Regions from separate parts of the Erwinia tasmaniensis Et1/99 genome, predicted to be linked through region 1. Evidence: predicted binding sites of a transcription regulator. Region 1 holds the regulator's gene; the other holds the start of a gene.
What was found. The regulator LexA, encoded in region 1, represses DNA repair genes until DNA is damaged. The targets are predictions, from matches to a motif close to TNCTGTATGTACATACAGNA.
Positions count from the first base shown of each region.

Region 2: the regulator LexA is predicted to act here: its motif matches at 4,304-4,323, upstream of mutH (DNA mismatch repair endonuclease MutH).

Region 1 is NC_010694.1:3,475,871-3,481,921, forward strand. It holds gene ETA_RS16690 (conjugal transfer protein TraF) at 1-700, opposite strand, end outside; gene zur (zinc uptake transcriptional repressor Zur) at 1,176-1,685, shown strand; gene ETA_RS16700 (CsbD family protein) at 1,771-1,980, opposite strand; gene lexA (transcriptional repressor LexA) at 2,379-2,987, opposite strand; gene ETA_RS16710 (diacylglycerol kinase) at 3,097-3,462, opposite strand; gene plsB (glycerol-3-phosphate 1-O-acyltransferase PlsB) at 3,591-6,014, shown strand.
Region 2 is NC_010694.1:3,077,511-3,083,561, reverse strand. It holds gene lplT (lysophospholipid transporter LplT) at 1-863, shown strand, start outside; gene ETA_RS15045 (NADP(H)-dependent aldo-keto reductase) at 931-1,971, opposite strand; gene ETA_RS15040 (YgdI/YgdR family lipoprotein) at 2,176-2,391, opposite strand; gene ETA_RS15035 (TerC family protein) at 2,559-3,269, opposite strand; gene mutH (DNA mismatch repair endonuclease MutH) at 3,385-4,074, opposite strand; gene rppH (RNA pyrophosphohydrolase) at 4,756-5,283, shown strand; gene ptsP (phosphoenolpyruvate--protein phosphotransferase) at 5,296-6,051, shown strand, end outside.

The DNA of each region.
Region 1 (6,051 bases):
TTTGTAGCTTCGGCGTCACGCCAAATGAAAACGGATGGCCGCCAATATCGAACTCATGTGCCATCGCGATACCAAAATCATAAACGATTGCGGCGCGCCCCAGCCCGGTGGAAGTCAGCTTATCCTGGAAAGAGGGAAATGCCGTCGCGTTGGCAATGCCCTGTAGCAGGTCGATATCGTGCTGGCTAATATTGCTGGTGCCATAGGCGGTGCCATAGGCTTTAGTCACAAAGGCAAACGGCAGCCTGTCGTTGGGAACCGTAACCGCGAGCGCAGCACCGGCCTGGCCCCAGGCCTTATCGCCACGGATATCACGCAGCCGGTTAGCGAGGTCGCCGCTGGCGGCGCGCAGACGAGGAATATCTGCAAAGGTGAAGTTATCCAGCATGCTTTTGTAACGATCGACGGTATCCGCAATGTCGTCGACCTTATCAACCAGTTTGTCTTTATCACTTATCTGCGCGCCAACCGCAGGCAGAATAATACTGATTTCGTCCTGCGGTTGTGATTTGGTCATGAGCGCCGGGTTAGCCAACACCGCAGAACCATAGGTAGAAGAAGCCACGCCAGTTCCACCCATTGCATCATTGCGGGCATCATAATAGTGACCGGCCGCCATCGCGCCCGGCGAAACAAATAAGAGAGCAGGTAACACTACTGGTGGTGAAAACCAAAATAATTTATTGAATTTGTTGATCATCTTATCTTAACCCACTTTAGAAATGAAAACGCGTATGCCAAATATGCACAAGGCTTTTAAGCCGTGATAATGGACATAAAGGCGACAATTCATTGCTGTGAATTAAGTGAATATGAGTGGGCTGATTAGTTCATTGTTCTTTTTAATAATCTGCTATAAAGCTTACCGTTAAGCTCCAGGTAACCTTTTTAGTGCCAATCATTTCCAGACCCTGTGTCAAGAAATATCAAGATAATCAGGGTATGTAAATACGTTTTGGCATATTAAATCAATGACACAACTTAAAATAGCACTAAGAAAAATCACATAACATCATTAAATTCAGTTGATTAAACCGCGATCTGCCGGAAAACATTTTCGGGTTGACCGTATTGCAAAACGGATCAGTTTGGCCCTGATGAATAGCAAACTCGGCGTTTTATGACAGGTGTGATAAAATAACATCCTGATTCTGGCCTGATGAGGAACTAGAAATATGACCAGCGCTGAAAAAATTCTGACGCAGGCGGAAATTATTTGTCAACAACGCAGCGTGCGCCTGACGCCCCAGCGTCTCGAGGTTCTGCGTCTGATGAGCCAACATAACGGGGCGATCAGCGCTTACGATTTGCTGGATTTATTGCGCGTTTCCGAGCCTCAGGCGAAGCCTCCCACCGTCTATCGCGCCCTGGACTTCCTGCTGGAGCAGGGCTTTATACATCGCGTAGAGTCGACCAACAGTTACGTGGTCTGCCATCACTTCGAGCAGCCTTCCCATACGTCGGCGATGCTAATATGCGATCGTTGTGGTCAGGTCACGGAACAACCTGCAGAGGGGGTGGAAGATATTCTGAAATCGCTGGCCCTCAAATCAGGTTTTACCCTGGGCCACAGCGTGATTGAAGCGCATGGTTTTTGCCGGCCGTGCGAAGAAATTGAAACCTGCACGCATCAGGGTGCCTGCCATCACGATCACAGCGTGCAGACGAAAAAACGCGGACGATAGGCGAAGTCTGACAGACTAAGACGCGAGCTGGAGGCACTCTCCTTGTGCCGCAATCGGGAGCTTTTTGCGCGTTAACAGCCGCTGGTTACCAGCGGTGGTCGTGACCGGATTCCCAGTCGCTTAGCTCTTTCTCGGCCCGATCCTTTTCATAGCCATAACGTTCCTGAATCTTGCCCACTAGCTGATCGCGCTTACCTTCAACGACCGTCAGGTCGTCATCGGTCAGTTTGCCCCATTGCTCTTTAACTTTACCTTTAAACTGCTTCCAGTTACCGCCGGCTTCGTGTTTATTCATAAAATGTATCCTCTACTCGGGGTTAAACAGCTTGTTAACTTCATCTTTCGGCTTTTAGGTAGATAATTATCTGGGAAAAAACCTGACACAGAGATAATTGTAGTAGAGGAATAGCGTTGCGATAGTAAACATACTCGGCGGCGGGGAAAGTAGCGGGAAAAAGAAATGAAAATCAATAAAATAGACAGAATTCAGCTTAAGTAATGAAATGTGTCAATAGGACTAACCGGCTTCCGTTACATCACTACGTCACCGGCCTTGTCATAGCATCATAACGGCAGCTGGGATGGATATGTTGAGCAGGGCCTTGCCGCAACGCGAAATCTATTGGGCCCGTTTTGCGTATTCAGTGAGCACGCGCTGCGGGCGCAACGCGCATTATTCGTTCGTATCGATATTTACAGCCAGTTGCCGTTACGGATAACGCCGACTGCAAGCCCCTCAATGGTCAGGGTCTGCTGACGCAGGTCGACGACGATTGGCTGAAAATCAGGATTTTCCGGCAGTAACTCTACCATATTGCCATTCTTTTTTAGTCGCTTAACCGTGACTTCATCATCAATACGCGCGACGACAACCTGACCGTTACGCACATCTTCTGTTTTGTGCACCGCCAGCAGGTCTCCATCCATAATACCGATGTTTTTCATTGACATACCGCTAACGCGCAGCAGAAAATCCGCGCCGGGCTTAAACAAACCGGGATCGACCTGGTAGTGTCCTTCGATATGTTGTTCTGCAAGCAGCGGCTCACCTGCCGCTACGCGGCCGATTAACGGAAGCCCACTCTCGTCTTCCATCATCAGGCGAATGCCGCGTGATGCACCGGACACAATCTCAATCACGCCTTTACGCGCCAGCGCCTTAAGGTGCTCTTCAGCCGCATTCGGGGAACGGAAACCGAGCTGCGCGGCAATCTCTGCCCGTGTTGGGGGCATACCGGTTTGATTAATGTGGTCGCGAATCAGGTCATAAACCTGCTGCTGCCTTGCCGTTAGTGCTTTCATCCCGCCCCCTGGTTGTTTATACAGTCGACTGTGAGTATATACAGGTATTTCTATATTGAAAACCTAAAGTTGGACGAAATTCAGGTTGTTGTAATTTATGAGTCCCTCATCACGAATGGGGCACCAGCAGCATGATCCAGACAAATACCGCCAGCAGAATGCTCAACAACACGGCGGCAGAACCCATATCTTTTGCCCGTCCAGCAAGGGGATGAATTTCGCTGCCAATACGGTCAACAACCGCTTCGATGGCGCTGTTCAGAATTTCGACGATGATAACCATCACTACAGTACCAATCAGCAGTACGCGAGTCACCGCGTCAACATCAAGCAAAGCGGCAATAAAAATGGCGATCGTCACCGCTACGGTTTCCTGACGAAAGGCCGCTTCATGTCGCCATGCGGCGCGCAAACCTTTCCACGAATATCCAGCGGCCTTGATAATTCGCGTCAATCCGGTGGCATTATTTGCCATAATGGCGAAGTCCCTTAAAAAGTTTAATGTCAATGGCGGGGTGTAGCGGGTTTCGTAACATCACAGATTCCGCAGATGCTTTCTGGTATGCTTGCATCGCTTTGCTAACAAGAGGCTTCATATTATCTATGTCAGGTTGGCGTAATTTATATTATAACTTATTGAATTTACCGGTTAAATTACTGGTAAAAAGTAAAGCAATTCCGGCAGAACCGGTTGCTGAACTTGGGCTTGATACGTCGCGCCCTATTATGTATGTACTGCCTTATGATTCAAAGGCCGATCTTCTTGCGCTGCGCGAGCAGTGCCGCAAACAGGACCTGCCCGATCCGCTGGAACCGCTGGAGATCGACGGCAATCTGTTGCCACGTCACGTCTTTATCCATGATGGCCCACGCGTGTTTCCCTATTTTGTTCCGAATCTGGAGTCGGTTAAGCTGTTCCATGACTACCTGGATCTGCACCGCAACAATCCGGATCTTGATGTCCAGATGGTGCCGGTCTCGGTCATGTTTGGACGTGCTCCAGGCCGCGAAGTTCAGGGCGACGAGCAGCCGCATCTGCGCGTGCTGAACGGCATCCAAAAATTCTTTGCCGTGCTGTGGTTAGGTCGTGACAGCTTCGTGCGTTTTTCACCAATGGTGTCGCTACGCCACATGGCAACAGAACACGGCACCGACAAAACTATTGCCCAGAAGCTGGCTCGCGTGGCGCGCATGCACTTTGCCCGTCAGCGCCTGGCGGCGGTCGGGCCGCGTCTGCCGGTACGTCAGGATCTGTTCAATAAGCTGTTACAGTCGAAGGCCATCGCGAAAGCGGTAGAGGACGAGGCGCGCAGCAAGAAAATTTCCCACGAAAAAGCGCAGCAGAATGCGATTGAGCTGATGGAGGAAGTCGCTGCCGATTTCTCTTACGAAGCGATTCGCCTGACCGATCGCATCATGGGTTGGACCTGGAGCAAACTCTACCAGGGGATCAACGTTAACGGCGGTGAGCGCGTGCGTCAGCTGGCACAGGACGGTCACGAAATTGTTTACGTGCCCTGTCACCGCAGTCACATGGATTACCTGCTGCTCTCTTACGTGCTCTATCATCAGGGCCTGGTACCGCCGCATATTGCCGCCGGGATTAACCTGAACTTTTGGCCTGCCGGGCCGATCTTCCGTCGCCTCGGCGCGTTCTTTATTCGCCGCACTTTTAAGGGTAACAAACTCTATTCGACGGTGTTCCGGGAATATCTCGGCGAGCTGTTCACCCGTGGTTATTCTGTTGAATACTTTGTTGAAGGTGGGCGTTCACGTACCGGCCGCCTGCTGGAGCCGAAAACCGGCACCCTGTCGATGACCATTCAGGCGATGCTGCGCGGCGGCAATCGCCCTATCACCCTGGTGCCGATCTATATCGGTTACGAGCACGTGATGGAGGTCGGAACCTACGCCAAAGAGCTGCGCGGAGCGACCAAAGAAAAAGAAGGCTTTATGTCGATGGTACGCGGGCTACGTAAGCTGCGTAACCTCGGCCAGGGGTATGTTAACTTTGGAGAACCGCTCCCGCTGGTCAACTACCTTAACCAGCAGGTGCCGGAGTGGCGTGAGGCCATCGACCCGATCGAATCCCAACGTCCGGCATGGCTAACCCCGGCGGTTAACGATATTGCACAGCAGGTGATGGTGCGCATTAATAACGCCGGGGCGGCAAATGCCATGAACCTGTGTGTTACCGCGCTGCTGGCCTCACGCCAGCGCTCCATGACGCGCGAAAAGCTTATCGAGCAGCTTGACTGCTACGTACAGCTGCTGCGCAACGTACCTTACTCATCCGACGCTACGGTGCCAGACATGACGCCAGAGGCGCTGCTGGAACACGCGCTCGGCATGAATAAGTTTGAGCTGGAGCAGGACAGCATCGGTGAGATCGTTATCCTGCCGCGCGAGCAGGCGGTGCTGATGACCTATTACCGCAATAATATTCACCATATGCTGGTGATGCCATCGCTGATCGCCGCCATTCTGACGCAGCACCGCGAGGTGAGCCGTAGCGAACTGCTGCGCCAGGTCAGCGTGATTTATCCTATGCTCAAGAGCGAGCTGTTCCTGCGCTGGGAGGAGCACGAGCTGCCTGACTTGCTGGACGCGCTGGTTGCCGAGATGGCTCGCCAGGGGCTATTGATAGCGGAAGAGAAGAGCCTGCACCTGAGCGCCGGACGTTTCCACACTCTGCAACTGCTGGCCGCAGGCGTGCGGGAGACCCTACAGCGGTACGCCATTACCTTCTCGATCCTCACTGCCAACCCAACGATTAACCGTGGCACGCTAGAGAAAGAGAGCCGAACCATGGCCCAGCGCCTGTCGGTGCTGCACGGCATTAACGCCCCTGAGTTTTTCGACAAAGCGGTATTTACCTCTCTGGCGCTGACCCTGCGTGATGAAGGCTATATCAGCGATTCTGACGATGCGCAGGTTGAGCGTACCGGCCAGGTTTATCAGCTGCTGGCCGATCTGGTGACCCAGGATGTGAGAATGACTATCGAGAGTGCCGTCGGGCACGAGTGATGGAATACGACGGTCGGGTCGGGCAGACGGTCCGACC
Region 2 (6,051 bases), 400 kb from region 1:
ATTCCCCGGCGAAGTACGGAATTCTCGGTGAACTTACCGGCGGCGATACGTTGGTGAAAGCCAACGGACTAATGGAGTCATCGACCATTGCCGCTATCCTCCTCGGTTCGGTAGCCGGAGGCTTTCTCGCCGACTGGGATCTGACGGGGGCGCTCCTGACCTGTGTGTTGGTCTACGGACTGGCGGTGGCAGCCAACCTGTTGATACCCACGCTTGCCGTCGCGCGCGCTGGCCTCTCCTGGCATCCTAAGCAGGTCTCTGCCAGCTTTTTCCAGGCCTGCGCTATCCTGTGGCGCGACGGACAAACCCGATTTTCTCTGGTGGGAACCAGCATGTTTTGGGGGGCGGGCGTCACGCTGCGCTTCCTGCTGGTGCTGTGGGTGCCGGTGGCGCTGGGGATCGTCGATAACAAAACGCCAACGCTGCTGAATGGGATGGTGGCGATTGGTATTGTGTTCGGCGCGGTGGCCGCCGCGAAACTGGTGACGTTAAAAACCGTGGCGCGCTGTATGCCCGCCGGCGTGCTAATTGGCGTGGCGGTGCTGCTGTTCTCATTACAGCATCATGCGGTAAATGCTTATATCCTGCTGGTTTGCATCGGCATGCTCGGCGGCTTTTTTGTGGTGCCGCTCAACGCCCTGTTGCAAATGCGTGGTAAAGAGAGCGTTGGGGCCGGTAACGCCATAGCGGTACAGAATCTCGGTGAAAATACCGCGATGCTGCTGATGTTGGGGCTTTACTCGCTGGCGATCAAACTTGGCGTATCGCCGGTGGCCACGGGCGCAGGTTTCGGGGCGCTGTTCGCGCTGGCGATCGCCCTACTGTGGGGCTGGCAAGGTGTACAGATACGCAATAAGCGATGATCCGTGGCAGACCGGGCCAGTCGCGGCCCGGTTTTAAGCGTGACGTTACGCCGGATGGCGGTAAGTATCAGGGGGCTGGGTAGGTATAGCGGCGATGAATCGCTTCCAGCCCGGCAAGAACTTCTTCATTCAGGGTGACATCGTAGCTGTCGATGTTGGTTTTTAGCTGTTCCAGCGTGGTCGCACCCAGCAGGGTGCTGGCGACGAACGGCTGTTGACGCACGAATGCCAGCGCCATTTGCGATGGGTCCAGCCCGTGTTTGCGGGCAAGTTCCACATATTCGGCTATAGCCTGCTGCGACTGCTCGCCGCTGTAGCGGGTAAAGCGGCTGAACAGCGTGTTGCGCGCCCCGGCCGGTTGCGCGCCGTTCAGGTATTTACCGCTCAGCGTGCCGAATGCCAGGCTGGAATAAGCCAGCAGCTCGACGCCTTCATGATGGCTGATTTCTGCCAGGCCCACTTCAAAGCTGCGGTTCAGCAGGCTGTAGGGGTTTTGGATACTAACGATGCGCGGCAGCTCATGTTTTTCGGCCAGCTGCAGATAGCGCATCACCCCCCATGCCGTTTCGTTCGACACGCCGATATAGCGGATTTTACCCGCACGCACCTGTTCGGTCAGGGCTTCCAGCGTTTCCAGCAGCGTAACGGTCGCGGTATCTTCGCTGTACTGATAGTTCAGCTTGCCGAAGAAATTGGTCTGGCGCTGTGGCCAGTGCAGCTGATAGAGATCGAGATAGTCGGTGTTCAGGCGCTTCAGGCTGGCATCCAGCGCGGCGCGAATATTTTTGCGATCGAGGGCCTGATTTGGGCGGATTGCGGCATCCGTACCGCGTATTGGCCCCGCCACTTTTGAGGCCAGCACTATCTTGTCGCGGTTGCCCCGGGCTTTCAGCCAGCTGCCAATATACTGTTCGGTCAGCCCCTGTGTTTCGGGGCGTGGCGGCACCGGGTACATTTCAGCAGTATCAATCAGGTTGATACCGCGACTCACGGCCATGTCCAGCTGGGCATGGGCGTCAGCTTCACTGTTTTGTTCACCAAACGTCATGGTACCCAGCCCTAAAGAACTGACTTCCAGGGTACTGTGGGGAATACGGTGATAATGCATCGCGGGCTTCCTTTTTTCATTAGGCAAGGTCAGGGACTTAAGCTACGTCCGCAACAGGGGGAAATTACCAGAAATTGACGGGTCACGCTGCCAAAACCCCGGAGGCGGATTTTACCGCGCTAAGCGGGTGAGAAAGAAGCGATTGAGCGGGAAGGTCGGTAGCAGCCACCTGTTATCGTGCGGCACCAGGTGGCAAGAAGCAGATTAACGTTCAACCATAGAAGAAACTTCATCACCGTTAATTTGTCGTTCATGACCAGATTCATCAGTATACTTCACCAGCCCGGTCTCTTTGTCAATCTGAGGCTTTCCCTCGGTCATGATCATCTTACCGTCTTTAGTCGCCATCACATAGTCACTGCTACAACCGCTAATCATCATTGCCATGCCCAGCACCGCTGCGCTAAAAATCCACTTCATCCTTATCCCCTGCGTTTTCATCAGCTCGTCTAAGTGTAGTAATAAACGTTTTTTTATGTTGAGTTAACCGTATGATTCCGAAAATAAGCTTAGCAGAACCTGTCATTGGCAGGGCTTTTAACACGGTTCGCGTTACCCCGGCAGAAATCCAGGGTAACGCGATGATATTAAGTATGTTTATTTTTGTTCCGTAGCAGATTCAGGCTTTCCACCGCCATAGAGAAGAACATGGCAAAATAGATGTAGCCCTTCGGAATGTGAATGCGGAAGCTTTCGAGAATTAAGGTGAAGCCGACGAGAATAAGAAACGCCAGAGCCAGCATTTTTACCGACGGATGCCGGTCGACAAAATCACCGATAGCCCGCGCGGCGAACATCATTACCATCACCGCAATGACCACGGCTGCCATCATAATAATCAGGTGATCGGACAGGCCTACCGCCGTTATAACCGAGTCCAGGCTGAAAATGATATCCAACAGCATGATCTGAACGATAGCGCCGGCAAAGGAGTGCACGTTAGTTTTGTGCTCGCTGGCGCCGCCCTCTATGCTTTCATGGATCTCCATGCCTGATTTCCACAGCAGGAATAATCCACCGCCCAGAAGTATCAGGTCGCGCAGGGAGAAGTCGTGCTCCATCAGGGTAAACAGCGGATCGGTCAGGCGAATAACCCAGGCTATCGAAGCAAGCAGACCCAGGCGCATTAGCATCGCGCCGGCCAGACCCAGGCGGCGGGCGGTATTCTGCTGGTGTTTTGGTAACTTAGCTACCACCAACGACAGGAAGATAATATTATCAATACCGAGGACGATTTCGAGGACTGTCAAGGTTCCGAGGGCCAACCAGGCGTTGGGATCGGCTATCCATTCAAACATTATTTCATCACACCCTAAACTTAAACAAAATATAAACGGTGATTATACGCAGGGTTGACCGTAGCGTGAAAAACTTTACCGCATCTTTTTAATGTGTGTTTGATAGCGGCGCTGTTTACAACAAAAAATGGCGTGCCAGCAGTGGGGCGGTAAAGGTTTTCTTCAGATAAAAACCGCGCGGTAAGGTCATAACGGGCTGCCCGTTGCGGCCGATGGCTTCGGTCAGCGCTTTACTGTTGGCGGCCTTAGGGCGTATTTGCAGTACCTCACCGTGACGGGCGGTGATCCGATCTACCTGGCCTAGTACGATCATATCCATCAGCTCCTCCCAGTCGTTCTGCAGCTGCCGCTCTTCGTCTGCATTCGGACTCCATAACAATGCTGCGCCGACACGTCGCTGTTCCAGCGCAATGCTGCGCTCGCCTTCAACCGGTACCCACAGCACTCGTGCCAGCTTATGGCGAACATGGCTGTTAAGCCAGGTGACTCCGCTGTTGCCGGTGAGTGGCGCAACGCAGACAAAGGTGGTTTCCAGCGGACGGCCTGCGGCATCGACCGGGATCGTTTTCAGCTCTACGCCAATTTCGGCAAAGTCCTGCTCCGGTTTGCTGCCAGCGCTGGCGCCGAGATAACGTTCCAGCAGCATGCCGACCCAGCCTTTATCCCGCTGCAAATTACGCGGGACCGGTAAGCCGATACGTAATGCCAGCTCGCCCAGGGTGTACCCTGCCAGGGCGGTAGCGCGAGCCAGCAGTTCAGCTTCATTTTGCGGTGGAGGGACTCGATCGATTACATCATTCATCATCGCTTCCGTATTTGTTCAAAAAATAGACGCAATATTTTTGCGCCGCCACTTTCCGCATTCGCTTTGGGGGTAACGCTAATAATAGCATGATATATCGTGTTTTTTTATGGCGTTTGTGGCGAGTAAACCGGGGATGTACTTTGGTTTTACCCGGCTTGTCACCGACAATGAACAGGTTCACCGGGGTAGTTATCCACAGAAATATGGGATAACTCGCAGGTTAACCGAATACTGTTTCCATTTACAGCCTTGACGTGGGCATGTTTATCAAGTTTTACCCTGATCGAGCCTAACTAATCGACATATTCTGTGGATAACGTGATAAGCGTTCGATCTTTCACCAGTTGTGCATCCGGCTTTTGTGACAGCAGTATGTCAGCGGGTATAAAACCGATCTTTTACGAGGAAGCCCTATGATTTATATAGGCTTAATCTTTTTTTGTGAAATCACTCTTTACGCGACGGGTAAAGTTTTCCCCACCTGTCAACAGAGTTCTGCACAAAGCTATCCACAGAAATCGTGAATAAGATCGCCCTAATATCCGCTTTTCTGTTTATAACTTTACTATTTACCGGCAGTTATCCCAGCCTCATCCGTAGAGTTCACGCAAAAGCAGTGGTTTACCGTCTGTGAGGAGTATGAAACAATCAGAACATCCAGTTTTAGTTTGAGGTAGTCCGGTGATCGATGATGATGGCTACCGCCCGAATGTTGGTATCGTAATCTGTAACAGGCAGGGGCAGGTTTTGTGGGCCAGACGTTTTGGTCAGCACTCCTGGCAGTTTCCTCAGGGGGGCATAAATCCCGGCGAAACCGCAGAGCAGGCCATGTACCGCGAACTTTTCGAGGAAGTCGGCCTGAATCGCAAGGATGTACGCATCCTTGCCGCTACCCGTAACTGGTTACGATATAAGTTGCCGAAACGTTTGGTGCGTTGGGACACAAAGCCGGTTTGTATCGGCCAAAAACAGAAGTGGTATCTTCTGCAGCTGATGTGCAATGACGCTGATATCAATATGCAAACCAGCAGTACGCCAGAGTTCGACGGCTGGCGCTGGGTGAGCTACTGGTATCCGGTGCGCCAGGTGGTCTCGTTTAAACGTGATGTCTATCGTCGCGTCATGAAGGAGTTTGCCAGCGTGGTTATGCCCCTGCAGGAGAGCACCACGCAGAGAAATACGCCAGGTTATCGACGAAAGAGAGGTTAAGCCACGTAGATTATGCTCACACAGCTGCGCGAAATAGTTGAAAAAGTGGCAGCAGCGCCCCGGCTTACCGAGGCGCTGGATATCTTGGTTAACGAAATTTGTCTGGCAATGCAAACTGAGGTCTGCTCGGTTTATCTTGCCGACCACGATCGCCGCTGCTACTACCTGATGGCAACGCGCGGGCTGAAGAAGCCGCGCGGGCGAACGGTGGCTTTGGCTTTTGATGAAGGTATCGTCGGGTTGGTTGGTCGTCTGGCAGAGCCAATTAACCTTGCCGATGCGCAGAAACATCCCAGCTATAAATACATACCCTCCGTAAAAGAAGAGCGTTTTCGTTCTTTTCTCGGCGTGCCGATCATTAGTCGCCGGCAGCTGCTGGGCGTGCTGGTCGTTCAGCAACGTGAGCACCGGCAGTTTGATGAAAGCGAAGAGTCATTTTTGGTGACTTTAGCGACCCAGATGGCCGGCATCCTTTCACAGTCACAGCTTAATACGCTATTTGGTCAGTACCGGCAAACCCGCATCCGTGCGCTGGCGGCGGCTCCCGGCGTGGCTGTCGCCCAGGGCTGGGTAGATTCCAGCCAGCCTTCGCTGGAGAACGTCTTTTCCGCTTCGACGCTGGACACGGTGCGTGAGCGTGAGCGCCTGGCGCTGGCGCTGGCCGAAGCCTCTAATGAATTCCGCCGCTACAGCAAGCGTTTCACCGCCAGCATGCATAAAGAAAGTGCGGCAATTTTCGATCTCTACTCTCATCTTTTAAGCGATGCG